4 regions of the Azohydromonas lata genome follow, and region 2 is predicted to be linked to each of the others. Evidence: predicted binding sites of a transcription regulator. Region 2 holds the regulator's gene; each other region holds the start of a gene.

Region 1 (7,108 bases), on a different contig from region 2:
GGCAACACACCAAGCAGCATCCATCAAGAAAAAGAGCACCTGTTTATTACGTGCAACCACAAGATATCCCACCGGGTATATAAATACACGCAAAGCCATGCCAATGCAAATCCAACGCAAAATTTCTACTGAAGCGTGAAATGCCTCGCTGTAGAACAGTGTTATTACCAACGGCGCCAGTGATATGGTCGCTACAAGACCTGGTATAGCGAGTAAGAGGCTGATTTGCGCTTGTTCATTTATTGTCCGATTACATTCTTCATTCGAATGAGCCACGCCCACCAGCCGGGGATAAAAATCCGTACCAAGTGCCTGGAGTACTACCCCGGCATACAGCCCGCCTAAGGTCCATGCTGCTTGGTAAAAACCAGCAGCATCGGCACCATCATGCTGCAGTATGACGATGCGCACCACGTAGGCTGCACCTTGCATGAGAAAGCCACTGACTAAGAATGCAAGACCTAGTTTGAACAGCGTGCCGGACTCCTTAAGTATTTCCACCAGCTTCATGGCTGGCCTGTCCAATTTGATACGGCGCGTGTACCACCACGAAGCCAACGCCAGGCAAGCTGCACTGGCCGTCAGGGATGGTGCAATCCCTGTGCTTCCGTAAAAATAAACCAATGGCACACCTATAACCAAACCCATCAAACCACCAATAACCGCCAATTTAGCCATTTCCGGAATACGCCGCATGCCTTGTAGCAGCGCACCCTGTCCGCCTGTAATCAGCCCAAAGAATACTGCCAGTGCAAGCCACCACATGGCCGAGGCATGATCTGCACTGCCAAAGGTCAACGCCGCTATAGGTTTTGCAAAAATGGCCAGACCTGCTGCCCCAATCAGAGCACAAGCTATGGAAACAAATCGGAGCACGTGGACCGTGCGTGCGATGTGCCTTTGATCATTTGAAGCTACTGCGTCGGCGATCTGCCTCACGCCGCTAGAATTAATTCCTAGTTGAGCAACGGTGCGGGCTAAATCAGTTATTTGCCCAAAGGTCCCCATTACCCCATACCCTGCGGGGCCCAGCAGCATCGCCATGGCTTTTGTGCGGATGATACCAATGCCGATGTTGATCGCGGTGGCGCTACCGATCAGCGCAGTCGACTTCAATATATCGCGGTAGCCATGCGCCCGTCTTTGACCAGTGGATGCAGTGCTACTTGAAGTTGAATCATCGATCGGTAGTGACGAAATGCTGTCAGCCACCAAGCAGCTCCCGTGCAGCTTCGCTCACTTGAGATAATTTTAAATATCTATTTTCACAGGCCTGTCGCAAGGCGTCTGTTACATAAGTCTGTTCGCCCAGCGACATGCCGGGGAATAGGGGTAATAAAATGCATTGGTCTTGGGCTAACTCTGAGTGAAGCAGCGAATGACGAATGTCAAAACCAGCGTAGGCAGGCTCCCGGTGGCTGCACATAACACCTCGTCGCGTGCTAATGCCCTTGTCAAGCATCCACTGCATGACTTCACGTTGATCACAGTCGACGGGTAACCGGATGCAGTAACTCTGCCAGTTGCTTTTTGCCCAATCTGGTTCTGATGGAAGACCGAGACCTTCAATGTTTTTCAGTAACTCCCCGTAGCGCAGCGCCAGCGCTCGACGCTGAGCCACAATTCCAGGTAGACGCTTGAGTTGTTCTCGTCCAACAGCAGCCTGTATATCCGTCATTCGATAGTTATAGCCAAGCGTTGGATACGATTCAAAAACTACTTGCGCTGATGAATGCCGCACTGTATCCGACACACTCATGCCATGTTGACGAAGCAACCGAAATTGCTTGTCCCATTCCGCATGGCGCGTTGTGATCATGCCGCCGTCACCCGTACTGATAATTTTCCTGGGATGAAATGAAAAACATGCTACGTCGCCATGTGGTGCGCCTATTTTTTGCCATTCGTTGTTCCAAAAAATTTCACTACCGATGGCACAGGCCGCGTCTTCGATAACGGGAATTTTGTGTCGACGGCCGACATCTATAACTGCACTCAAATCACAAGGCAGGCCAATTTGATGCACACACAAAATAGCTCGTGTGCGTTTGGTAAGCGCAGCCTCCAACAAAGTGGCATTCAGGTTGTAAGACTGCGCATCAATATCTACAAATACCGGAGTGGCACCGCAGTACCGAATGCTGTTGGCGGTGGCAATGTAAGAATGGCTTACCGTAACGACTTCATCACCAGGTCCAACACCGGCTGCCAATAGCGCCAAATGCAACGCAGTCGTGCAATTGGAAACTGCACACGCATAAGGCGCCTCAACGAATGCCGCAAACTCTTTTTCGAATGCTGCAACCTCAGGACCTTGCGATGTCCAACCGCTTAAGACAGCCCGACTTGCAGCCTGCGCTTCCTCCTCGCCCATCACCGGTTTTGTAATCGGAATCATGCAGCCTCCACACAATGCTTGTTTAACTGCCACCACTTAACCAAGCGTGATAATCCATCTTCAAGGCTCACCTCGGATTGAAAATTCAGCAAGTTTTTGGCTTTCGATACATCGGCCAATCTGCGCGGCACTGGATTTACGCTGCGTTCTGGAGCGTATTCTGGCTTTAAATTTGACCCCATCACGTTTAACAGGGCAGTCACTAAATCATTAAGACTGGTTTCCGTACCACTTGCCACATTGAAAACTTCATCATCGACATCCGATGCCAATGCAAGCACGTTGGAACGAGCAACATCATCGATGTAAACAAAATCCATCGTTTGATTGCCATCGCCCATTATGATCGGTGGCAGCCCGGCATCAATTCGCTGCATCCAACGAATCAACACCTCGGTATATCTTCCATGCAAATCCATCCGTGGCCCATATACATTGAAATAGCGTAGCGCAACATAATGCAAATCACTCATTGCATGATAAGAGCGCAACAAACCTTCAAGCATTACCTTGGCTGCGCCGTACCATGTTTGATTGTTATAAGGGTGGTGTCTTTCCGATGTAGGAAAGCTATCCGCCAAACCGTAAATTGAAGCCGATGAGGCAGCTACGACTTTTTTGACGCCGGCTTCACGGGCCGCCTCCACTACGTTGAAGCTCCCGTTGCACATAACTTGCATAGCTTCCTGAGTATCTGCAGCACATGCTGTGATACGCAACGCGGCCATATGGATCACTGCATCTACGCCATGTATAGCCTTGCGGACACACCCCATATCCCGGATGTCGCCGTGTATGAAGGTCACCCGAGGATCTTTCAGTATGCCATGGATGTTTGCAATAGATCCGCGCACTAAATTGTCCAAGATAATTATTCGAGTTGGCGAATAATTCTTTAGAAGTTGATCGATGGTGGAGGAGCCTATAAGGCCTGCTCCGCCAGTGATCAGAATTTTTGCGCCTTGGATTTTCATATTTATCCTTCCAAATTCAGTTATTGTGCGCCTTCACCTCGAAGCACGACTTTTATGGTTTTTAGCAAGATTTTTATATCTAGTCCCAGGGAGCAATCACGAATGTATCGCAAATCCATTCGCACCATTTCGTCAAATGTGACGCGACTGCGGCCCTCAACCTGCCATAAACCAGTGATACCTGGCATTGCACTCAAAACTCGACGCAAATGCCATGCTTTGTAATTTTCTGCCTCATAGGGAATGGGGGGACGCGGCCCGACTAGACTCATTTCACCTTTAAGGACATTGAAAAGTTGAGGCAACTCGTCGATGCTTGTTTTTCGAATGATATTTCCTATCCAGGTGATCCTTGGATCAGCTTTTATTTTAAAGAGTGGCACCTCTCCGGATGCATCCTGGGCGTGCGAAGATTCTCCGTTGATCAATGAAGCGACAAACTCTCGGTGAATATTGTCGTCAACATTGGCCACCATAGACCGGAATTTATAGCACCAAAAAGAAATGCCACCTTTGCCGAGGCGCAGTTGCTTGAAAAAAATAGGACCTGGTGATGTGACTGCGATGGCAATAGCCACTAGCAGCATTAGCGGAGAGAAAATTGCTAACGCGCACATAGATCCTAAAATATCGATGCAACGTTTTAATCTGTACCCATTACGTTGTGTTTTAAGATATTCGCCAGTAATGAGACTTTGCATTTCTGACGTTCGCCGGTGCAGCGCAGCGAGCCCCTCGAACAATTCATTTGGATAGGTCGCGATATCTTTTGGAGTCCATGCACCGCCCGTCAGCGCATTTATCTTCCCTACAAATGTCTTCAAACCTTCAGCATCCGTATCCGGGCAAAGCACGGCAATGACCTCGTCGCCGATATATCCAATAATATCGGTTTCGCGTGAGGTGGTGTCCAATGATTCCAATAACTGGAAAACACCTAGGCCCTCAATACATTCATTTTCGGGCTGGATCCGATACAGTGCTATGGAAAGAGGAGAGCCTGAGCGTTGCGCTCTTAATTTTTCTAAGCGCAACTTGTTTAGAAAATCGCCATAGTCACCGAAACGGAAGTCGCGGTCTAGGCCGAAGTTTTTCAAAGGTGCCGCTTTTCCATAGTCAGACGTATTGCTGGCATTTGAACTTGCAAGCTCTTCGGCGCTCAAGGGCATGAGCCGCCTTATAGAATTCATTTGTGGAAATTCAAGAATGGTCGTAGAAGGCATTGCCTCTGGATTCTTCATGAGTTCCCCCGGTCCCGAAATAGCTGGCCAATGGTTTGCCTCACGGCAGACAGTACGCCGCGTTGCGTTCCATGTTTCATGTTTGATCCCCCCAGCCGGCGGTCATGCAGTGCGCTTTTCTGAAGCGCCTCACAACCGATCGGTGACTGATGCCTGTGGGCTCAGCGTCTAACTTTTTTTTGCTTTATCCACATCAGGGCCTATTAGCAGACCTTGCTTGGACGATTGTGCAAAGGATGTCTTGTTGCGTGTCGATTCGCAACTGCTTCATGCATCGCATACCGCGTTTCGGGGGTGGTCGTCTTGTAGTTACGCGTCTGTGCTGGAGACGTTGGCACACTCACCGTCCGGAGGGGCGTGCCTGAACTGACCAAGAAAGCTGTTTGGGCACATTTGTCATGACCTTATCTGCTTTATATGAAAAATTTTATTGAGACGGTCAGAGAACAAGGCCGCCTGTTGGTGCGCGGCTTGTACGGCAGACGATGGATGGCAATTACTGTTACGGCAGCAGTTTCTATTCTGGCCGGAGTAGCGGTTTCTTTCGCTCCCAATCGCTATGAAGCTAAAGCGCAGATTTACGTAGACACCCAAAAAATGCTGAAACCTCTTATGTCGGGGTTGACTTATCAACCAGACGTAGATCAGCAAGTTCGGATGCTCGCGCGCACGCTAATCTCCCGGCCTAATGTTCAACGCCTGCTCAACAGCCCAGGTCTGCAATTTACGTATGAGGGAGCAACAGACAAAGAAGATTTAGTCAATCGACTGATGACTAGAATCAAAGTAGTACCCGCATCCGGCGATAATTACAATTTCTATGAAATCAGTTATAGAGGCGAATCAGCCGACAATGCAAAAAACCTTGTAAATGCCACCGTTAATTTATTTCTTCAGTCGGGCGCCGATGAAAAGCAGCGCGACTCAGAAGACGCCGAACACTTTATCGAAGAACAAATTCGAGATTACGAGAAAAAACTCACCGATGCGGAAAATCGTGTCAAGGAATTCAAGATAAAGAATTTTGGAGCATCAGGCGTATCCACCCAGGATTATTTCACCCGTGTTTCTGTACTTTCTGAGGAGGTCGCCAAAATCACATCGGAATTAAAAGCGGCTGAAAGAGCAAGAGATACTTATAAAATGTCTTTGAGTGGTGATGGTTCCAATTCCATCATTGATGGGATGGCTTCACCCGCGGTAGCTGAACTGGAAAACAGGCTTGAAGCTCAGCAAAAACGTCTTGATGATTTGTTGCAGCGCTTTACCGAGTCCCATCCGGAGGTTATCAATGCCAGAAGGTTGGTAGCACAATTGGTAGCTGAGCTTAAGAATATTGAGCAGGACGCAGCGTCTGGAAAAAGCTCGACCAGTTATGCACGGCGAACGGCCACCAATCCTGTGTATCAACGACTTAAGCTGCAGTTGGTGGAAACGGAAGCTCAAGTAGCATCTTTGCGCTCGCAGCTGGCTACCAAGCAATCTATATTGGAACAGGCCCGTTCTGTTGGCGACCGTATGCCTCAGGTGGAAGCGGAGTTGGCGCAGTTGAATCGGGATTACGACGTCATCCGGAAGAACTATGACGCCCTCGTTTCCCGTAGAGAAGCCGCATCGCTGGGGATGAAGCTCAGTGAAAATTCACAGCTTGCTGAATTCCGTATTATTGAGCCTGTGAAGGTATCGTCCTCACCAGTATTCCCGTCGCGCTTTCATCTTTCGTTGATTGCTGTTTTTGTTGCTACCCTGGCAGGAATTGGATCAACTATATTGTCTGAATCTCTCCACCCGACAGTACACAGCGCCGATGCACTGCGCCGTCTGTCTGGCAGGCCCGTGCTAGGTGCGATTTCACTTCAAATCAGTCCGCGACATGTGCAAATTCAACGTGCAGAATTGCAGCGCCTTGCCATGGCACTTGCCGCACTGATGGTTATTCAAGCATTTTGGGTTGTGTGGATTGCTGCCTACCAATAACTCACGAGGGAATTGTGGATGAATATCATCGAGCTTGCGTCACAACGCCTGCAGGAGCTTTCCAGAACCGGAGTTCAGGTGCCTGCTCCCCATTCTGACGGCTGTCACGCAGGCGGCAGGATGGGAACGGTGCCTCATGTGCAAGTGCCAGATGGAACTGCTCCAGATTTATCCAATGAGAAAATACAAAATCAAGAATTCGTTGGCTCAAATGGGCGGCTGCAGATGGATTCCGTTTCTCACACAATCAGGTCCCGCCCCAGTGGGCGCCATTCAGAAACGGTGACATTGAATCTCGATCTGCTTGAAGAGGCCGGTGTCCTGGCATCTACAAAGGTCCGATCAACCATCGCGGAGGAATTCCGGCACATCAAACGTCCGCTGTTGGACAATGTGCGCAAGGGCCGCAGTAGTCACAATGGTCGGCCGGCTCTTATCATGGTTACCAGCGCGCTACCCGGCGAAGGAAAGACTTTTTTTGCACTGAATTTGGCAGTCAGTATGGCCATTGAAATCGA
Region 2 (7,108 bases):
CGCTGGTCCACGCACCCGCTGTCGCGGGCGCTCGTCCAGGCCGTGGAGCAGGGCGGGGCGGATGCGGCCATGGTGCCCTCTGCAGACGGCTGGACGCAGGTGCGTGAGCAACCAGGCCAGGGCCTGAGCGCGCTGGACGCCCAGGGCGTGGAGTGGCGCTTGGGCCGTGCCTCCTGGGTGGCTGATGCGCCCGTGGAGGACGGCAGCGACGCGCTGCAGGCCGCCTTTGGCCCGCGCGGGCAGGTGCTGCTGACCTTCTGTTTTGAAGAGCGGCTGCGCGAGGATGCCGCCGCCGCCATGGCCGCGCTGCGTGCGGCCGGCATGGAGCCGGCGCTGCTGTCGGGCGACGCGCCCTCGCGTGTGCAGCGCGTGGCTCAGCGCCTGAGCCTGCCCGTGGCCGCCGCCGGCGCCACGCCGGAGGCCAAGCTGCAGGCCGTGCGCGAAGCGCAGGCGCGTGGCGAAGTGGTGGCCATGGTGGGTGACGGCGTCAACGACGCGCCGGTGCTGGCGCAGGCCGACGTGTCTTTCGCGATGGGCGAGGGCGCGCTGGTGGCGCGGGCGCACGCCGATGCCATCCTGCCCTCACAAAGGCTTCAAGCATTGGCCGATGCGCGCAGTATTGCCGCCAAGGCCATGAGTGTGGTGCGGCAAAATATTGCCTGGGCCGCGCTCTACAACCTGGCCTGCATTCCGCTGGCGCTGGCCGGCTGGCTCCCGCCGTGGGCTGCCGGCCTGGGCATGGCAGCGAGCTCACTGCTCGTGGTGGGCAACTCGCTGCGCCTGGCGCGCTGAGGAACGATGGAAATCCTGTACCTGCTCATTCCGCTGTCGGCGCTGCTGGTGTTGATCATCATCGGCGTCTTCGGCTGGGCCCTGCACGGCGGGCAGTTCGACGATCTCGAACGAGAAGGCGAGCGCATTCTGAACACGGATGGGGAAGCGTTGACGGTAATCAAGCTTGGCGAAAGCTCGGCGCCGAACAATGCGCCCCGGGTGGATTCTCACTAAGAAGGAGGCCAGTGATGGCTCAAGCGGCGCAACCGGGAAGACCGGTTTACAGCGACGCCCCCGTGCGAATGTTCGCAGTGGCGGCGGTGCTTTGGGGTGTGGTGGGCATGTTGGTGGGCGTTTTCGTCGCCACCCAGCTTGCTTTCCCTGATCTTACATTCGGCATTCCCTGGTTGAGCTACGGACGTTTGCGTCCGCTGCACACCAATGCGGTCATCTTCGCCTTCGGCGGCTGCGCGCTGTTTGCCACGTCCTACCACGTGGTGCAGCGTACCTGCCAGACGCGCCTGTTCGCGCCTGGCCTGGCCATGTTCACGTTCTGGGCCTGGCAACTGATCATCGTCGCGGCGGCCGTGACGCTGCCCCTGGGCTACACCTCCGGCAAGGAATACGCCGAGCTGGAGTGGCCCATCGACATCCTGATCGCCGTCACCTGGGTTTCCTACGCGATCGTGTTCTTCGGCACGGTCGGCACCCGCAAGGTGCGCCACATCTACGTGGCCAACTGGTTCTTCGGCGCCTTCATCATCGCCGTGGCCCTGCTGCACATCGTCAACAGCGCCGCCATCCCCGTGAGCCTGTTCAAGAGCTACTCGGCCTACGCCGGTGTTCAGGACGCCATGGTGCAGTGGTGGTACGGCCATAACGCGGTGGGCTTCTTCCTGACCGCGGGCTTCCTGGGCATGATGTATTACTACATCCCCAAGCAGGCCGAGCGCCCGGTGTACTCGTATCGCCTGTCGATCGTGCACTTCTGGGCCCTGATCTTCACGTACATGTGGGCGGGCCCCCACCACCTGCACTACACGGCTCTGCCGGACTGGACGCAGAGCGTGGGCATGATCTTCTCGCTGGTGCTGCTGGCTCCGAGCTGGGGCGGCATGATCAACGGCATCATGACCCTGTCGGGCGCCTGGCATAAGCTGCGCGACGACGCGATCCTGAAGTTCCTGATCGTTGCGCTGTCGTTCTACGGCATGTCGACCTTCGAAGGTCCGATGATGTCCATCAAGACCGTCAACGCCCTGTCGCACTTCACCGACTGGACCGTGGGCCACGTGCACTCCGGCGCCCTGGGCTGGGTGGGCATGATCTCGATCGGCTCGCTGTACTTCCTGATCCCGCGCATGTTCGGCCGCAAGACGATGTACAGCACCCGCGCCATCGAGCTGCACTTCTGGGTGGCCACCATCGGCATCGTGCTCTACATCGCCGCCATGTGGATTGCCGGCGTGATGCAGGGCCTGATGTGGCGCGCCGTGAACCCCGACGGCACGCTGGTCTACAGCTTCGTCGAAAGCGTGAAGGCCACGTACCCGTTCTACATCATCCGTATGGTCGGCGGCCTGCTGTACCTGAGCGGCATGGTGATCATGCTGTGGAACACGATCATGACCGTGCGCAGCGGCAAGGTCGTCGAGACGCCGGTGCCCATGGTTGCGGCTGCCCACGCCTGATTGGATTGAGGAAAGACCGACATGGCACACGCAAATCCGACTGGTCACGAGAAGATTGAGACCAGCAACTTCCTGATGATCGTGCTGATCCTGATCACGGTCGCCTTCGGCGGCCTGGTTGAGATCGTTCCGCTGTTCTTCCAGCACAGCACGACCAAGCCGGTGGAAAACCTCAAGCCGTACACGGCGCTGCAGCTCGCAGGCCGGGACGTCTACATCCGCGAAGGCTGCTACAACTGCCACTCGCAGATGGTGCGTCCCTTCCGCGCCGAGACGCTGCGCTACGGCCACTACTCCACGGCCGGCGAGTTCGTTTACGACCATCCCTTCCAGTGGGGCTCCAAGCGCACCGGTCCTGACCTGCACCGCGTGGGCGGCAAGTACAGCGACGACTGGCACCGCATTCACCTGAACAACCCGCGTGACGTGGTGCCGGAGTCCAACATGCCGGCTTACCCGTGGCTGGAAAAGGCCGCGCTCAACCCGGCGGACCTGGCACCCAAGATGTCGGCGCTTCGCAAGGTGGGCGTGCCCTACAGCGACGACGAGATCGCCAAGGCGGCCGACGAGGTCAAGGGCAAGACCGAGCTCGATGCGGTCGTGTCCTACCTCCAGGTGCTGGGCACCGCGCTGAAGTAAACCAGACCCCGGAGCCAAAGCGATGGACTTCGACATCAACGTCCTGCGCAGCGTCGTGACCTTGTTCAGCTTCGTGCTGTTCATCGGCCTCGCGCTGTGGACCTGGAGCAAGCGTCAGCTTTCCCAACATGACGCGGCGGCACAACTGCCCTTCATTGATGAGGATGACGAGCCCGTCGCTGCGGCCGCGGCCCGCTTCCAAGGGAGTAAGTAATGAGTGATTTCTTCAACAGTGGCTGGTCCTGGTACGTGATCGCCATTGTGGTGGGCGGCCTGGCGTTCTGCCTGTTCGTCCTGATGGTGGCCAGCAAAACCAAGCCCATGGCTGCCGACAACACGACCGGCCATATCTGGGACGAGGACCTGCGCGAACTGAACAACCCGCTGCCGCGCTGGTGGCTGTGGCTGTTCATCATCACGGTGATCTTCGCCGCGGTGTACCTGGCCCTGTATCCGGGCCTGGGTTCCAGCCAGGGCGCCTTCAACTGGTCCAGCCGTGGCCAGTACGAGGCCGAGCAGGAGAAGGCCCGCGCCGCCATGGCGCCGGTCTACGCCAAGTACGTGACCATGACGGCCGAGCAGCTTGCTCAGGACCCGGCGGCCATGGGCATCGGCGAGCGCCTGTTCGTCAACACCTGCGCCGGTTGCCACGGCTCGGATGCCCGCGGCGGCAAGGGCTTCCCCAACCTGACCGACACCGACTGGCTGTATGGCGGCTCGCACGACACCATCAAGCAGACCATCACCGGTGGCCGCCAGGGCATGATGCCCCCGATGGCCGAAGCCATCGGCGGTGGCGAGAACGTGCGCAACGTTGCCAACTACGTGCTGAGCCTCTCCGGCAGCCCGCATAACGCGGTCTACGCCCAACTGGGCAAGGAGAAGTTCACCACCGTGTGCGCGGCCTGCCACGGCGCCGACGGCAAGGGCAACCAGGCCATGGGCGCTCCCAACCTGACCGACAAGGTCTGGCTGCACGGCTGGGGCGAGCAGGCGATCATGAACATGGTCAACAACGGCAAGACCAACGTCATGCCGGCCCATGCTTCGCGCCTGAACCCCGAGCAGATCCACGTGCTGGCTGCCTATGTGTGGAGCCTGTCCAACAAGGGCGGCGCCGCCACGCCGGCGCAGTAATCGCCAGCGGTGTTTGGCGGGGGGCTCATGTCCGCATAAGCGGCCACCCCGCCAAACCAAAGGAAAAAGCGCGCGCCAAGCCGGTTTCGGCTCTGGCGCGCGATGTCTTTTGGGGGCGGCGGCATGGGCCTGGGGCGGCTTGACGGCTCGGGCCCGCGCCGTGCTCCCTCTGTTTTCATTTCCACGTTCGTCGTGCCGTGTCGGCCCTCCGGCCGGCGCGGTGCCCGTGAACCGAGGCAGTATTCCCTGATGGACCGCAAGACCGACAAACAGGCCGGCAATGGCCAGCGCGTGCCGTGGTGGCGCGTGCGCATGATGTGGCTGGTGGTGGGTGGCCCGTTGGCCGTGGTGGTGGCGGCCCTCGTCACCGCCGTCATCGCCATCCGTGGAGCGGACGTGGTCATAGGCTCCGGCGCGGCGCCGCAGTCGCAGCAGCCCGCGGAAGATTCCTCAGGCGACATGCGCCCCGCCATAGAGGCGCGCAACAAGGCAGCTGCCGAAGCCGCCGCAGTCGGAGCCTCTTCGGCTCAACGCTAGCTCCGGGTCAACGCTAGGACGGGGCAGGGCGGCCGCGCGCAAGAATGGCCGCCAGGAGGTGATCGACATGACGACAACCCCTCGTGCCCAAGCGGTGATGCTGGTGGCCTGGCCTTCGTTCCTGATGGCCGCGGTGCTGGAGATGCTGGTGTTCGCGCTGGTGGATCCGCACGACCTGCTCGGTGCCGGTGCCATACCGGCCGAGCTCACGCCTACCGGCGTGTACTCGCTGGCCTTCTTCCTGTTCTGGGCCGTGATCGCCGCGGCCGGCGCCCTGGGCCACTGGCTGGGTACCCCGCCCAACGCGATCGACGCCGGCCACATGCACGGCGTCCATGGCCACTGAAAGACCGTTTCCACGGCCGAAGACGGCAACAAAAATGGCGCCCGCGGGCGCCATTTTTATTTGAAGCCGTAGGGCGGGCCGTCAGCAGGCGGCGCCGTTGACCAGCTTTTGCAGGCCGTCCTGGTTCACGATGCGAATCTGGCGCTGCTTCACTTCGAGCAGGCCTTCTTCCTGGAACTTGGAGAAGGTGCGGCTCACCGTTTCCAGCTTCAGGCCCAGGTAGCTGCCGATTTCCTCGCGCGTCATGCGCAGGATGAGCGAGGAGGCTGAGAAACCGCGTGCCTGAAGGCGCTGCGTGAGGTTCAGCAGAAAGGCCGCCAGGCGCTCTTCGGCGCGCATGCTGCCCAACAGCAGCATGACGCCATGATCGCGAACTATTTCACGGCTCATGATCTTGTGAAGCTGGCGCTGCAGGTCAGAGAACTCGCGCGAGAGCTCTTCGAGCTGGCCGTAGTGGATGACGCAGACCTGGGAATCTTCCAGCGCCACGGCGTCCACCGTGTGGCGGTCGCTGCCGATGCCATCCAGGCCCAGCAACTCGCCGGCCATTTGGAAGCCCGTGACCTGATCGCGGCCATCCTCAGCCGAGACGCAGGTTTTGAAGAAGCCCGTGCGCACCGCGTAGAGCGACTGGAAGACGTCGCCGGCGCGGAACAGCGTGTCACCGCGCACCACCGAGCGCCGCGTGGCCACCATGGTGTCCAGCTGCTCCAGGTCCGTGCGCGACAGGCCCACCGGCAGGCACAGCTCACGCAGGTTGCAACTGGAGCAGGCGACCTTGAAAGGTTCAGAGCGAATGGGCGGCAGAGTGCTGTTCATGTTGCATCGCGATGCCGTGGCGGCACATCCGGCCGCCTGGGCGCAGGTTTCTTCAGGAGAGTCAGCGGTCTTCAACATGATATGCCTCAATCACTGGCGCCATTCTTGGCGGCGCCTCAACTTGCCGACTTGAGGCACATCAAGCTCTTGTGTCCCGGGTTTGGCAAAGTGTCGCCATGCTACGCGATACATCCGCCCCCGGGCCCATCCTGACCGAAAGCTTGCTCCAGCGACTGGACGTGCCGGGGCCTCGCTACACCTCCTATCCAACCGCGGACCGCTTCGTCGAGGCGTTTGGACCGGTGGAGTACGCACAGGCCCTGGAGCAACGCGCACAAGGCGCCACGGTGGGCGGCACGCCCCCGCTGTCCCTTTACGTCCATATCCCGTTCTGCGAGTCGGTCTGCTACTACTGCGCCTGCAACAAGGTCATTACCAAGCATCACGAGCGGGCCGAGGAGTACATCCAGGCTCTGGAAGCCGAGATCGGCCTGCACGTGGCGGTGCTGGGCAAGGGCCAGTCGGTGTCGCAGCTGCATTTCGGCGGCGGCTCGCCGACCTTCCTGTCCGACGCCGAGATCGAGCGCCTGATGGCGGCCATGCGTTCGGCCTTCCGCATTGCGCCGGGTGCGGAGATCTCCATCGAGGTGGATCCGCGCACGGTCACCACCGAGCGGCTGCAGAACCTGGCCCGCATGGGCTTCAACCGCCTGAGCTTCGGCGTGCAGGACTTCGATCCCGAGGTGCAGAAGGCCGTGCACCGGGTGCAGTCTTTCGAGAGCGTGCACGAGCTGGTGGTCAGCGCCCGCGCACTGGGCTTCGAGTCGCTGAACGTGGACCTGATCTACGGACTGCCCAAGCAAACGCCCGCGTCCTTCGCCCGCACGGTGGAGCTGGTGGGCGAGCTGCGGCCGGACCGCATCGCGCTGTATGCCTACGCGCACCTGCCCCAGCGCTTCAAGCCGCAGCGCCGCATAGACCCCGAGCAACTGCCGCCGCCGGGCGACCGCGTGCAGATGCTCGGTGGCGCCATCCAGGGCTTCCTGGGTTTTGGCTACACCTACATCGGCATGGACCACTTCGCGCTGCCCGGCGACACCCTGGCTGCGGCCAAGCGCCAGGGACGGCTGCACCGCAACTTCCAGGGCTACAGCACGCAGCCGGA
Region 3 (7,108 bases), on a different contig from region 2:
TGGGCGGCCAGGAGCAGGCAGGGCAGCAGCAGAAGAGGGCGCATGGGGCTTGGAGCGCCTGCGCGGGGCGGGGTTCGACCATGTCGAGCCGGCGCGGGCGTGCGCGGCGGCCCGTTGTGCCACGGCTTGGCATCCCGCGGCGCGTGTGCTTGGGCCGCCGTGCGGCATGGGGAGTCGCCAAGGGGCAGAATCCCGCCCTTTTTCCGCCCGCGGCGGCGCGTTGGGGTCCCCACGTGCTTGAGCCCGCTTTCGCAATTTCCCAATGTCGCTTGCCGTCCCCCTGTCCTCCCGCCTGGCCGCGCCCGTGGTGGGCGTGGTGCTGATTGCCGCCAACCTGCGCCCCTCGCTCATGGGCGTGGGCCCCGTGCTCAAGGACATGCAGGCCGACACGGGCCTGGCGCCGTCGCTGCTGGGCCTGTTGATCACCATGCCCGTCATCGCCTTTGGCGCCATTTCGCCGCTGGCCGCGCCGCTGGCGCGGCGCTTCGGCCTGGAGCGCGTGCTCCTGGGCGCCATGGTGCTGCTGGCGCTGGGCATCGCGCTGCGCTCGCTGCCCGGCACGGCGGCGCTGTTCGGCGGCGCGGCGCTGTTGGGTGCGGCCATCGCCGTGGGCAACGTGCTGGTGCCCGCGCTCATACGGCGCGACTTCGCCGAGCGCATCGGCGTGATGACCTCGGTCTTCGTCACCACCCTGGCCGGCGTGGCGGCGGTGGGCGCGGGCCTGGCCGTGCCCCTGGAGGCACTGCTGGGCTGGCGCGCCGCGCTGGCCGTGTGGGCGCTGCCGGCGCTGCTGGCAGCGGCGTGGTGGGCGCTGCTTGGGGCGCGCCTGTCGCCCACGCCCGCGCCGCCCGCGGCCGTGAAGGCGCCGCCGCGGCCCGGGGCGCTGTGGCGTTCGGCGCTGGCGTGGCAGGTGTCGCTTTTCATGGGCCTGCAGTCGCTGGCCTTCTACGTGCTCGTGGCCTGGCTGCCCACGCTGCTGCGCGACGCGGGCCTCTCGGCCGCCGCCGCGGGCAGCTACGCCTTCCTGTACCAGGTGGCGTGCCTGACGGGCAGCCTGCTGGCGCCGCTGCTGGCCGCGCGGGCCAAGGAGCAGCGGTGGCACGCGCTCGCCGCCTCGCTGCTGTCGCTGGTGGGTTTCGTGGGCCTGGCCGGCACCTCTCCCTCCATGGCGTGGATCCTCCTGGCCGGCCTGGGGTCGGGCTCCAGCCTCGCGCTGTCGCTGGCCTTCTTCAGCCTGCGCGCGCACGACGCGTCGCAGACGGCTTCGCTCTCCGGCATGGCGCAGTCCGTGGGCTACAGCCTGGCGGCGCTGGGCCCGGTGGGATTCGGCCTGCTGCACGACGTCAGCGGCGGCTGGCTGGCGCCGCTGGTGGCGCTGTGGGTGCTGGTGGGCGTGCAGGCGTGGGCGGGTTGGATGGCGGGGCGGGGGCGGCGCATCTGACGCCTACCCCCTGCTGAGGGTCAGGCGGCCCGCGAATTGCCGAAGCGGCATGCACTCCGCATCCGCCCCGGCTTTCATGTTCAAACGCCATTTCCTTTGCGCCGCCCTGCTGGCCGCCTTGGCCGCCCCGCAACTCCCGGCGGCCGCCGCCCAAGGCAACAAGATCGTCCCGCCTGCCGGCGCCACGCCGCAGCGGCTGCTGGCCTACTTCAACGACCCCGCCACCGACCCGCAGTCGCTGGCCCCCGGCGCCCGCGGCGTGGCCGTGGTGCGCGCCCAGGTCATGCTGGACCGCGCCTGGTTTCCCGTGGGCGAGATCGACGGCCTCTACGGCACCAACATGCGCCGCGCCGTGGTGGCCTTTCAGCGCTCGCGCGGCTTGAAGCCCGCCGATGGCCGTCTCAACGCCGCCACCTGGAACGCCCTGCGCGCCGACGCGCCGCCCGTGCTGGGCAGCGTCACGCTCACGGACAAGGACGTCGCCGGCCCCTTCACCCGCATCCCCGCGGACATGATGGAGCGGGCCAAGTTGCCCGCCCTGGGCTACCAGTCCGCCCGCGAGGCGCTGGCCGAGAAGTACCACCTGAGCCCCTCGCTGCTGCGCGAGCTCAACCCCAAGGCCCGCTTCGTGGCCGGCGAGCAGCTCGTGGTGACGGACGTGGGCGCCGGTGCCGCGCCGCCGCCGGCCGTCGCCTCGCTGCGCATAGACAAGTCCGACAGCGTGCTCTACGCCCAACGCGAGGACGGCACGGTCGTGGCCGCCTTCCCGATCAGCTTGGGCGGCCGCAGCGACCCGCTGGAGCCCGGGCGGCTGAAGATCGCCAACGAGGTGGACAACCCCACGTTCTGGTACGACCCGGCGCGCATCCGCCAGTCCAAGGCCACCGACACCAAGGCCGAGGTGCCGGCCGGCCCAAACAACCCGGTGGGCGTGGTGTGGCTGGGCTTGTCCAAGCCGCACTGGGGCATACACGGCACGCCGGAGCCGTCCAAGCTGGGCCGCGAGACCACCAACGGCTGCGTGCACCTGACCAACTGGGACGTGCGGCGCCTGGCCTCCGTGGTCAAGGCCGGCACCGTGGTGGACGTGCAGGAGTAGCGCCATGCCGCGCGGCGAGTCCCGGCTCAGGCGCGCGCTGCGCTCCGCCATGTCGGGACTGGTGTTGGGCGGCGGGCTGGGCCTGATCGTGAGCCTGCTGCCCGCAGGCCACCCGCCGGCCCCGCGGCTGGCGCAGGCCGCCACCGGGCAGGAGGCTCCAGCCCAGGCCGGCGAGGACTTCGCCTACCTCGCCGAGCGCCGCCTGCTGCTGCCCGTGGAGGGCGTCGCCCCCGCCGCCCTTCGCGACACGTTCAACCAGGGCCGCGACGCCGGCACCCGCCCGCACGAGGCGCTGGACATTCCCGCCCCGCGCGGCACGCCCGTGTTCGCCGTGGACGACGGGCGCCTGGTGAAACTCTTCACCAGCGTGCCCGGCGGGCTGACCCTCTACCAGTTCGACCCCGGCAGCCGCTACGCCTACTACTACGCCCACCTGGACCGCTACGCCCAGGGTCTGCACGAAGGCGCGCAGCTCCAGCGCGGCGACGTGGTCGGCTACGTCGGCAGCACCGGCAACGCCAGCGCGGACGCGCCGCACCTGCACTTCGCCATTTTCAGATTGGGTGCCGAGCGTCAGTGGTGGAAGGGCGAGGCGGTCAACCCGTACCCGCTGCTGTCGCCAGCGCAACCGGTGCCCCGGAAACCCTAGCCGGCCCGCCCGCGCCGCCCAGCACCCACGGCACCAGCGCCTCGATCTCCTGCCGCAGCCATGCGTGCACCGGCTCCGCCTGGTGCTTGACGTGCCAGATCAGGTACATGGGCATGGGCGGGCAGTCCATGGGCAACGGCGCCCGCGCCAGGCCGCGCAACTGGTGCGCGTGCAGGAGGGACGGCAGCGTCGCCAGCAGCGGCCCGCCGTGGATGAAGGCCGACACCGCCGCGAAGCTGGGCACGCTGGCCACGATGCGCCGCGGCGCGCAGGCCAACTCGGCAAACCAGCGGTCGAAGTCCAGCGCGCGGCGCGGCTCGTACACCACCGTCACGTGCTCGGCCGCCAGGTAGTCGTCCGCGTCGCGCGGCGCCTCACGTTCCTCGGGGTCGTAGAACACCGCGTAGCGGTCCTCGAACAACCGCTTCTGCACCACGTCGGCCGCATCCGGCGGGCGGGGCGAGATCACCAACTGGCACTGCCCCTCGCGCAGCATCTCGGCCGTCGGCACGCCGGAGTTGATGGCGCGCAGCTTCAGGTTCGGCGCCTGCGCGCGCAGGCGGCGCAGCAGCGGCGGCAGCAGCAAGTCGCGCTGCAGGTCGTTGGCGGCGATGGTCACCGTCGCATCCAGCCGTGCGGGGTCGAAGCCGCCGGCGGTGGTGAACCCCCGTAAATCCTCCAGCAGCACGCGGGCGCGCGCGGCCAGGCCTTCGGCGCGGGCGGTCGGGACGATGCCGCGCCCGCTGCGGACGAACAGCGGGTCGCCCACGATGGCGCGCAGCTTGTCCAGCAGGTGGCTCACGGCCGACTGCGTCACGTTCAGCCGCTGCGCGGCGCGCGTGACGGAACCCTCCTCGAACACCGCCAGCAGCAGCGCCAGCAGGTGGCCATCCAGGTCCAAATGATCGAAACGGCTCATGGGTCGAATGAGTCAACAGCGGTTTTTCTGAATGATCACCCGCCCAATACTCGCGCCCAGCGACGGACCAGCGCCTCGCTTGATCCAGAGCAAGTCCACCGGCTTTCAGGAGACAAGGCCATGCCAGCCCCCGACAAGAAACCCATTCCCGGCACCGTCATCTTCGACGGCGAGCAGGCCATGAAAGGCTACGCGCTCAACAAGATGTGCTTCTCGTTCAACGACGAAGCCAACCGCGTCGCCTTCGTCGCCGACGAGGACGCCTACTGCGCCAAGTACGGCCTCAATGAGCAGCAGCGCGAAGCCATTCGCAGCCGCCAGGTGCTGGCGCTCATCGCCGCCGGCGGCAACGCCTACTACCTGGCGAAGTTCGCCGGCATCCTGGGCCTGGACATGCAGGACATCGGCGCGCAGCAGACCGGCATGACGCGCGCGCAGTTCCAGCAGAAGCTGCTGGACGCCGGCCGCTGACACGACGCACCCCCTGGAGAGATTCACATGGCAAAGATCATCGGCGGCATCACCACCTCGCACGTCCCGGCCATAGGCCGCGCCATCGCCAAGGGCCTGCAGCAGGACCCGTACTGGAAGCCCTTCTTCGACGGCTTCCTGCCCATCCACCGGTGGCTCAAGGAGGCCAGGCCCGACGTCGTGGTGCTGCTCTACAACGACCACGGGCTGAACTTCTTCCTGGACAAGATGCCGACCTTCTCCGTCGGCGCCGCCTCCGAGTACCGCAACGCCGACGAAGGCTGGGGCATCCCCACCGTGCCGCCCTTCAAGGGCGACCCGGCGCTGTCGTGGCAGCTCATCGAATCGCTGGTGGGCGAGGAGTTTGACCTCACCACCTGCCAGGAAATGAAGGTGGACCACGCCTTCACGCTGCCCATGGCGCTGCTGTGGCCGGACCAGAACTGGCCTGTGCGCGTCATCCCCGTGTGCATCAACACCGTGCAGGACCCGCTGCCCAGCGCGCGGCGCTGCTGGAAGCTGGGCGAGGCCATCGGCCGCGCCGTGGCGCAGTGGTCCACGGACGACCGCGTGCTCATCCTGGGCACGGGCGGGCTGTCGCACCAGTTGGACGGCGAGCGCGCCGGCTTCATCAACAAGGAATTCGACCTGCGCTTCATGGACAGCATGGTCAGCGACCCGCAGTGGGCCACGCAGTTCACGACGCGCGAGCTGGTCGAGCTGGCGGGCACGCAGGGCGTGGAGCTGCTGATGTGGCTGTCCACCCGCGCCGCCCTGGGCGACAAGGCCGTGGCGCTGCACCGCAACTACCACATCCCCATCTCCAACACCGCCTCCGGCTTGATGCTGCTGGAGCCGGTGGCCTGAGTCGCCGGGTGGATTGACCCACTGCGTGGACCACCCTTTGGCTGCTGCTCACGCAGCGGCTTTTTTCATGCCGGCACCACATGCCCCGGCGGCAGCCGCCGCAGCAGCGCCATCACCCCCGTGGTGTCCGGCACCGGCAGCGCCAGTTGCAAGGGCCGGCCCAGCTCGCCGGCCACGGCTTCGGCCGCCAGCGCCGCCGAGCGCGCGGCGCTCTCCATGGAGCAGGGCAAGGCCGTGCGCGTCCAGTCCCCGGCCAGCCACAGCCCCTTGAAAGGCGTTTCAGCCGGCAGCCGCGCGCGTTCCGTGCCTGGCATGGGGCAGGGCACGGCCATGGGAATGCGGTGCACCCGCGCGTGCAGCAGCTTGGCCTGGCCCGCCAGCGGGCTGAAGTCCGCCACCTCCTGCAGCGTGCGCTGTATGAGCTGCTCGTCGCTCCAGTCCCGCGCCAGGCGCACGTGGATGGCGTTGGCCGCGATCAGCGTGCCGTGCGTGTGCGGCCGGATGTTGGAGAGCACGTAGAAGTCGGTGTTCAGGTCGCGCGTGGCCCAGGCGCGGGCCCAGAAGCGCGCGCGCGTCACCGGCCGGTCCAGCCACAAGTAGGTGCTCACGTAGGGCGAGGGCTCGAACAGGTGCGCCGCGTGCGAGGCCGCGGGCCAGGGCGCGGTGAGGAAATCGTCGCGCAGCGCCTGCGGCGGCAGCGCCAGCACGGCGGCCGGCGCGCGCAGCAGGCTGCCGTCCTCCAGCTCCAGCGCGCGAAAGCGCCTGTCCTGCACGTGCACCCGCGCCACCGGCGTGCGCAGCAGCACGCGCCCGCCCGCGGCCTCGATGCGCGCGCGGCAGCCCGGCGCGTACAGCGCGGCCAGCGGCACCTTGGGGAAGCCGAAGCAGTAGCCGCTGCGCCCCTGCATCACCCGGTACACGCGCATCAGCGCCGCGGCCGAGCAGTGCTGCAGCGGCACGTTGAGCAGCGCCATGGTGGCCGAGGTCCAGAACCACTCGATGCTGCGCTCGCTCACGCCCAGCAGGCGCAGCCAGCGCAGCGCGTCCATGCCGTCCAGCGCCAGCGTGGCTTCCTCGGTCAGCCGCGCGGCGTGCCAGGCCACGTTCAGGTTGGAGAGCAGGTCGCGCACGCCCATGCAGCGCAGCGCGGCGGGGAGGGCCTTCAAGCCGTGCAGCGGTGGCGGCAGCCGCGAGTTGCGCACGGGCAGTCGCCGCCCGGCATCCAGCAGCGTGATCAGCGGCTGCTGCTGCCAGTGCACCTGCTCTTGCGTGCCCAGGCGGCGCAGCAGCGCGCGGAAGTTGCGGTACTCGCTCAGCACCACGTGGGGGCCGATGTCCACCACGTCGCCGGTCACGAGGTCGGGCCAGCTTGCCGCCCGCCCGCCGGGCAGGGCGTCGCGCTCCAGCACCCAGACCTTGAAACCCGCGTCCGCCAGTGCCGCGCCGCAGGCCAGGCCGGCCACGCCGGCGCCGGCGATCAGCACGTCGGCGTCGTGCGCGTCGGTGGCCAAGGCGGGCTTTCCAGGTCAGGCAGGGGCAACGGCACGGGCCACGAGGGCACCGGGTCGGCGGGTCGCTTTCTTATGCGTTTTTTGCAGTGGCGGCGCATGCGGGCGGCAGGAATGGGAGGTTGCAAGGCAGCGCGGCGCGGGCCGCCCGGGG
Region 4 (7,108 bases), on a different contig from region 2:
ACACGGCACGCACGAAGAAGCGGGAGGTCGGCTTGTCGTCGTAGACGGCGAACTGCTCGACGTAGCCGCCGTGCCGCTCCAGGAAGGCCGCCACCGCGGCCACCTGGCCGCAGGCGCTTTCGCACACCACGGTCAGCGCAAAGCGGCTTGGGCTGGCGGACGGATTCGAGGGCTGTAAGGAATTCGACATGGGATACCTCGCGGGGGAAGGTGGACCAGCGGGGGTCCGCAAGGCGCCAATGTGGCGAACTCAGGCGTCGGCGACTTGTCTATGGCCGACAGGCGATTGACCGATTGCGTCAGCACCTGTCCGGTACGGCACGGCCTGCACGGCCCGCGCGGGGCGGCGCACGGCCACTTTCCATACCGCGGCGGCGGCCCGCGCGCGGCATGTCGCAAACAGACCGCAGGCCGACGTTTGGCGCCAAGCCGGTGCGGCCTTGCTTCTTATGCTTGTGCCGATGCACGACACCTTCACCGGCCGCGTGGCCGGCGGGCCATGCCCGGCCTGAACCTGCTCGACCTCCTGGGCCTGTTGGGCTGCGCCGCCTACGTGGCCGCGCACTACCTGGTGCAGGTGCTGCGCTGGCCGCCTGCGGCGCGCACGCCGGTGCTGCTCAACCTCGTTGGGCCGGCCCTCATGCTGATTTCGCTGGCAGGGGCTTTCAACCTCGCCTCGTTTCTTTCGCAATGCTTTTGGCTGGTGCTCACGCTGGTGGGCTGTTGGCGCCGCCGCCGCTAGGCCCGCTGCCGCCGCGCGCGGCGCGCGCCTGGACACGACAACAACCTGGGACTCCCATGATCCACACGCCCATCCGATCCCTGCTGATCGCCAACCGCTCGGAAATCGCCATACGCGTGATGCGCGCTGCCTCCGAGATGCGCATGCGCACGGTGGCCATCTACTCGCAGCAGGACAGACACGCCCTGCACCGCTTCAAGGCGGACGAGAGCTACCTCGTGGGCGAAGGCCAGAAGCCGCTGGCGGCCTACCTGGACGGCAAGGACATCCTGCGCGTGGCGCTGCAAAGCGGCGTGGACGCCATCCACCCCGGCTACGGCTTCCTCTCCGAGAACCCCGACTTCGCCGAGGCCGTGATCGCCGCCGGGCTGCGCTGGGTCGGCCCCTCGCCCCAAGTCATGCGCACGCTGGGCAACAAGGTGGCCGCGCGCCACGCGGCCGTGGCCGCCGGCGTGGCCGTGATGCCCGCCACGCCGCCGCTGCCGCGCGACGCCGCCGAGTGCCTGCGCCTGGCCGAGGAGGTCGGCTTCCCCGTGATGCTCAAGGCGAGCTGGGGCGGCGGCGGCCGGGGCATGCGCGTGATCGAGCGCGCCGCCGACCTGCCCGCCGCGCTGGAAGCCGCGCGCCGCGAGGCCCTGGCCGCCTTCGGCAACGACGAGGTCTACTTCGAGAAGCTCATACGCCACGCCCGCCACGTGGAGGTGCAGATCCTGGGCGACCTGCACGGCAACGTCGTGCACCTGCACGAGCGCGACTGCACCGCCCAGCGCCGCAACCAGAAGGTGGTGGAGCGCGCCCCGGCACCCTACCTGGACGCCGGGCAGCGCGCGACGCTGTGCGACAGCGCGCTGCGCCTGATGCGCTCGGTGGGCTACACGCACGCGGGCACGGTCGAGTTCCTCATGGATGCCGACAGCGGCCAGTGCTACTTCATCGAGGTGAACCCGCGCATCCAGGTCGAGCACACGGTGACGGAGATGATCACCGGCGTGGACATCGTCAAGGCGCAGATCCGCATCAGCGAGGGCGCGCACATCGGCCTGCCCGCGCTCGACGACCGGCCCAGCGCGGGCGTGCCGGCGCAGGCGGACATCGCGCTCAACGGCCACGCACTGCAGTGCCGCGTCACCACCGAAGACCCCGAAAACGGTTTCTTGCCCGACTACGGGCGGCTGGCCGCGTACCGCAGCGCGGCGGGTTTCGGGATTCGGCTGGACGCCGGCACGGCTTACGGCGGCGCGGTCATCACGCCCTACTACGACTCGCTGCTGGTGAAAGTCACGGCCTGGGCGCCCACGGCGAGTGAAACCACGCAGCGCATGGACCGCGCGCTGCGCGAGTTCCGTATCCGCGGCGTGGCCACGAACCTGCAGTTCCTGGAGAACCTGATCAACCACCCGGCCTTCGTGGCCGGCGAGATCACCACGCGCTTCATCGAGAACACGCCGGAGCTGCTGGCCTTCACCGCGCGGCGCGACCGCGCCACCAAGCTGCTGGGCTTCCTCGGCGAGATCGCCGTGCACGGCAACCCGGAGGTGCGCGGCCGCACGCTGCCGGCGCTGCCGCTGCCCAAACCCGTGCTGCCGCGCGTGGACGCCAACACCCCGCCACCGGACGGCACGCGCCAGCTGCTGCAGCAGCTGGGCCCGCAGAAATTCGCGCAGTGGATGCTGGCGCAGCAGCGCGTGCTGATGACGGACACCACGCTGCGCGACGCGCACCAGTCGCTGCTGGCCACGCGCATGCGCACGGCCGACATGCTGCCCATCGCGCCCTACTACGCACGCGCCCTGCCGCAGCTCTTCTCGCTGGAGTGCTGGGGCGGCGCCACCTTCGACGTGGCGCTGCGCTTCCTGAAGGAAGACCCCTGGGAGCGCCTGGCCCAGCTGCGCCAGCGCGTGCCGAACGTGCTGTTCCAGATGCTGCTGCGCGGCGCCAACGCCGTGGGCTACGCCAACTACGCCGACAACGTGGTGCGGCACTTCGTGCAGCAGGCCGCCGCGGGCGGGATTAACCTCTTCCGCGTGTTCGACTCGCTCAACTGGGTGGAGAACATGCGCGTGGCCATGGACGCGGTGCAGGAGGCCGGCGCGCTGTGCGAAGGCACGGTCTGCTACACGGCCGACCTGTTCGACGTCTCGCGGCCCAAGTACGCCCTGAAGTACTACGTGGACATCGCGCGGCAGTTGCAGCGCGCGGGCGCCCACATCCTGGCCATCAAGGACATGGCCGGCGTGTGCCGGCCGCGGGCGGCCAAGGCGCTGGTCAAGGCGCTGAAGGAGGAAACCGGGCTGCCCATCCACTTCCACACCCACGACACCAGCGGCGCGGCCGCGGCCTCGGTGCTGGCGGCCATAGAAGCCGGCTGCGACGCGGTGGACGGCGCGCTGGACGCCATGAGCGGCCTGACCTCGCAGCCCAACCTGTCGGCCATCGCCGCGGCGCTGGCCGGCACGGCGCAGGACCCGGGGCTCAACGCGCAGGCGCTGCACGAGGCTTCAACGTACTTCGAGGGCGTGCGGCGCTTTTACGCGCCGTTCGAATCCGAGATCCGCTCCGGCACGGCGGACGTGTATCGCCACGAGATGCCGGGCGGCCAGTACACCAATTTGCGCGAGCAGGCGCGCTCGCTGGGGCTGGCGCACCGCTGGAGCGAGGTGTCGCAGGCCTATGCGGACGTGAACCGGCTCTTCGGCGACATCGTCAAGGTCACGCCCTCGTCCAAGGTCGTTGGCGACATGGCGCTGATGATGGTGGCCAGCGACCTCACGCCCGCGCACGTGCAGGACCCGGCGCGCGAGATCGCCTTCCCCGAGTCCGTGGTGCAGCTCTTCAAGGGCGAGCTGGGCTTTCCGCCGGACGGTTTCCCGCAAGACCTGACGCGCAAGGTGCTGCGCCTCTCGGCCGACGAGCCCGTGCCCACGCCCTACCGCCCCGGCGACCACACGCCGCCCGTGGACCTGGAGGCCGCCCGCGCCAAGGCGGAGGCCGACTGCGGCCAGCCGCTGGACGAGCGCCAGCTCTCCTCCTGGCTGATGTACCCCAAGCAGATGCGCGAGCTGTGCGAGCACCAGCGCCGCTGGGGCGACACCTCGCAACTGCCCACGCCGGTGTTCTTCTACGGCCCGCAGCCGCAGCAGGAGATCGCCGTGGAGATCGACCCCGGCAAGACGCTGCTGGTGGCGCTGCAGTCGGTGAGCCCGGACGGCGAGGCGGCGCAGAAGGTGCAGTTCGAGCTCAACGGCCAGTCGCGCACGGTGCGCGTGCAAAGCGCGCAGGCGGCGGGCGCGGGTGGCGCCCGCCCGCTGGCCGATCCGGGCAACCCCAACCACGTGGCCGCCCCCATGCCGGGCGCGGTGGTGGCCGTGGCCGTCGCGCCGGGGCAGGCGGTGCAGCCCGGCGACACGCTGCTGGCGCTGGAGGCCATGAAGATGGAGACGCACATCTGCGCGGAGCGCCGCGCGGTGGTCGAGAAGATCCTCGTGGCCGCCGGCGACCGGGTGGAGGCGAAGTCGCTGCTGGTGGTGTTGAAGGCGCAGTGATCCGTGCGCCAGCCCGCCACCTGACGCTGCTTGGGCCCTCAGGCACGCACAGGATTTTTCAGCGGCAAGGTCGGCTCTCCCCGGGCCTCCCAAGCCGGGTTCCGGTTCAGGACATGGGCAACGGCGACCTGTGTGCGGGCGTGGCCAGGTTGCGCTCAACGGCCGGGTAGAAGTCACGGTCCTCGCGCTGCATGCGCTCGAACACGCTGCGCAGCACCTGGTTGGCTTGCGCGCGAAAGCCGTCCGGGTCGGCGCGCACCTGGGCGGCCGTGTTCCATTGCCGTGCGAAGGCGGTGTAGGCCGCGGCGATCGAGGCCATTTCGACCTGGAACTGGCGTCCAAGCTGCGAGAGCTGCCGGTTGTTCGCCGCTTCGAGCGCCGGGTACAGCGTGTGGTCTTCCGCGGCCAAATGCAGCTTGATCACGCCGCTCATGGCCACGACGAGCCGTGCGATCTGGTCGGCGTGTTCGACGATGCCGGCATGCGCATGCCGCCGAAGCTGCGCGATGGCGTCGAAGATCTGGGTGTGCTGATCTTTGAAGCGGTCGATGTTCACAGGAGGGCTCAGTAAAAGGTGCAACGAAAATGCATCTTAAACGAGCCTTCCCGCTCGCGCCAGGCAAAGGGGCGCACGGGCCAGGGTCAGCCACCAGACGGTGCGGCGTTCCTTGAACTGGTTCAAGGAAACGGGTGGGTCCGGTCTCTACATTAGGTGCATTCCAAATACACCTTTACCCAACCACCACGGAGCCCTGATGACCCAGCCACCTCCGCTGCGAGCCTCGACGTTCGCATCACCCGGCGCGCAACGCCCCACCCTGACGGCCGCTGCTGCGGCGCCTGCGGCGGCGCTTGAGCGATCCACCAGACACGCACCAGGACATGCCATGAAGGCCAACAGCAAGCTGTGGCGCTGGCTCGGCCTCATTTTTGTCCTGTCGTTCGGGGCCCTCGGCTACCTCGGATGGCAGATCTACCTCTTTGCGCCGCCCATCCCGAAGGCGGTCGCCACCGCGGACGGCGCGGTCCTCTTCACCGGCGAGCAGATCCAGCGCGGCCAGCAGGCCTGGATGGCCGCCGGCGGCCAGCAACTGGGCACGGTGTGGGGCCACGGCAGCTACGTGGCGCCGGACTGGTCGGCCGATTGGCTGCACCGCGAAGCCGTGGCGCTGCAGAAGATCCGCGCGGCGCAGCACGGCGGCGGCCAGACGCTCGGCGACGACGCCCGGGCCCTCGTGGACGCGCAGGTGCGCAACGAGATGCGCCGCAACACCTATGACGACGCCACCGGCGCCGTGCGGGTGTCGCGGGAGCGGGCCCAGGCCATCCGTGAAGTCGCCAGCCACTACGAGGCGCTGTTCGGCAGCGAAGCGTCGCTGGCCACGCTGCGCGAGCAGTACGCGATGACCGAAGGCGCGCTCCCCGAGAAGGCCGACCGCCAGGCGCTCGCCGCGTTCTTCTTCTGGTCGTCGTGGGCGGCCAGCACCGACCGCCCGGGCGAGGCGGGACTGTCCTACACCAGCAACTGGCCGCACGAGCCGCTGGTGGGCAACACCATGTCGACGTCGGCGGCGATGTGGTCGATGGTGAGCATCATCCTGCTGCTGGCGGGCATCGCCGCGATGCTGTGGCTGCACGGCCGCGACCAGCACGACGAGGAGGCCCAGCCGCCCAAAGCGGACCCGTTCCTGGGCCTCAAGGCCACGCCGTCGATGAAGGCCACGCGCAAGTACTTCTTCATCGTCATCGCCCTGATGCTGCTGCAGATCGCCATGGGCGCCATCACCGCGCACTACGCGGTGGAAGGCCAGGCGTTCTTCGGCATCCCGCTGGCGCAAGTGCTGCCCTACGTCACCAGCCGCACCATCCACACGCAGATCGGCATCTTCTGGATCGCCACGGCCTGGCTGGCCACGGGCCTGTACATCGCGCCGCTGCTTTCCGGCCAGGAGCCCAAGCTCCAGAAGCTCGGCGTCGATGCGCTGTTCTGGGCCTTGATCGTCGTGGTGCTGGGCTCGACCCTCACGGGCTGGCTGGGCACGCTGCAGCACCGGGGCGTGGACTTCTCGTTCTGGCTGGGCAACCAGGGGCTGGAGTTCACCAGCATGGGCCGCGTGTGGCAGCTGCTGCTGTTCGTGGGCCTGCTGTTCTGGGTGTTCCTGCTGGGCCGCGCCTTGTGGCCGGCGCTCAGGCGGCCGTCGGAGAGCCGCGGCCTCATCGCCATGGTGTTCCTGTCGGCCACGTGCATCGGCGGCTTCTATGCCACCTCGCTGACCTGGGGCCAGCACACCCACTACTCGATGATCGAGTACTGGCGCTGGTGGCTGGTGCACCTGTGGGTCGAAGGCTTCTTCGAGGTCTTCGCCACCGCCGTCATCGCCCTGATCTTCACCCACCTCGGCCTGGTGCGTCCGGCCAGCGCCAACCGCGCCATCGTGGCCGAAACCATCGTGTTCCTCTTCGGCGGCATTCTGGGCACGCTGCACCACCTGTACTTCACGGGCACGCCGACCTCCGTGATCGCCGTGGGCGCGGTGTTCTCGGCCCTGGAGGTCGTGCCGCTGACGCTCATCGGCCTGGAGGCGATGCAGACGTACCGCCGCTCGCGCGCGGTGCCCTGGCTGGACGCCTACAAGTGGCCCATCCTGTGCTTCGTCGCCGTGGGCTTCTGGAACACGGTGGGCGCGGGCCTGCTGGGCTTTGCCATCAACCCGCCCGCGGCGCTGTACTACGTGCAGGGCCTCAACATGACGGCGGCCCACGGCCACGCGGCGCTGTTCGGCGTCTACGGCATGCTGGGCATTGGGTTGCTGCTGTTTTGCCT

What was found. Region 2 encodes FNR, which switches genes on or off when oxygen is low (the NO sensors DNR and NnrR bind a similar motif). Its sites were predicted from a motif close to TTGATNNNNATCAA; they were not measured.
Region 1: a site for FNR is predicted at 4,797-4,810, ahead of SM757_RS05340 (XrtA system polysaccharide chain length determinant). Genes of this name have one in related genera too.
Region 3: a site for FNR is predicted at 4,188-4,201, ahead of SM757_RS18550 (protocatechuate 4,5-dioxygenase subunit alpha). Genes of this name have one in related genera too.
Region 4: a site for FNR is predicted at 4,953-4,966, ahead of SM757_RS30245 (hemerythrin domain-containing protein). Genes of this name have one in related genera too.

Annotation. Positions count from the first base shown of each region.
Region 1 covers NZ_JAXOJX010000005.1:43,984-51,091, forward strand. Annotated here, with positions in the region: gene SM757_RS05320 (O-antigen translocase) at 1-1,212, opposite strand, end outside; gene SM757_RS05325 (DegT/DnrJ/EryC1/StrS family aminotransferase) at 1,205-2,398, opposite strand; gene SM757_RS05330 (NAD-dependent epimerase/dehydratase family protein) at 2,395-3,372, opposite strand; gene SM757_RS05335 (sugar transferase) at 3,393-4,613, opposite strand; gene SM757_RS05340 (XrtA system polysaccharide chain length determinant) at 5,031-6,590, shown strand; gene SM757_RS05345 (XrtA-associated tyrosine autokinase) at 6,609-7,108, shown strand, end outside.
Region 2 covers NZ_JAXOJX010000056.1:31,906-39,013, forward strand. Annotated here, with positions in the region: gene SM757_RS25970 (heavy metal translocating P-type ATPase) at 1-792, shown strand, start outside; gene ccoS (cbb3-type cytochrome oxidase assembly protein CcoS) at 799-1,008, shown strand; gene ccoN (cytochrome-c oxidase, cbb3-type subunit I) at 1,023-2,465, shown strand; gene ccoO (cytochrome-c oxidase, cbb3-type subunit II) at 2,487-3,104, shown strand; gene SM757_RS25990 (cbb3-type cytochrome oxidase subunit 3) at 3,127-3,318, shown strand; gene ccoP (cytochrome-c oxidase, cbb3-type subunit III) at 3,318-4,241, shown strand; gene SM757_RS26000 (hypothetical protein) at 4,491-4,778, shown strand; gene SM757_RS26005 (hypothetical protein) at 4,846-5,124, shown strand; gene fnr (fumarate/nitrate reduction transcriptional regulator Fnr) at 5,206-5,943, opposite strand; gene hemN (oxygen-independent coproporphyrinogen III oxidase) at 6,120-7,108, shown strand, end outside.
Region 3 covers NZ_JAXOJX010000031.1:81,570-88,677, reverse strand. Annotated here, with positions in the region: gene SM757_RS18570 (MFS transporter) at 263-1,441, shown strand; gene SM757_RS18565 (L,D-transpeptidase family protein) at 1,491-2,540, shown strand; gene SM757_RS18560 (M23 family metallopeptidase) at 2,545-3,189, shown strand; gene SM757_RS18555 (LysR family transcriptional regulator) at 3,137-4,108, opposite strand; gene SM757_RS18550 (protocatechuate 4,5-dioxygenase subunit alpha) at 4,229-4,579, shown strand; gene SM757_RS18545 (class III extradiol dioxygenase family protein) at 4,607-5,446, shown strand; gene SM757_RS18540 (hydroxysqualene dehydroxylase) at 5,512-6,957, opposite strand.
Region 4 covers NZ_JAXOJX010000086.1:4,597-11,704, forward strand. Annotated here, with positions in the region: gene purU (formyltetrahydrofolate deformylase) at 1-190, opposite strand, end outside; gene SM757_RS30235 (CBU_0592 family membrane protein) at 500-742, shown strand; gene SM757_RS30240 (pyruvate carboxylase) at 799-4,284, shown strand; gene SM757_RS30245 (hemerythrin domain-containing protein) at 4,391-4,840, opposite strand; gene SM757_RS30250 (nitric-oxide reductase large subunit) at 5,172-7,108, shown strand, end outside.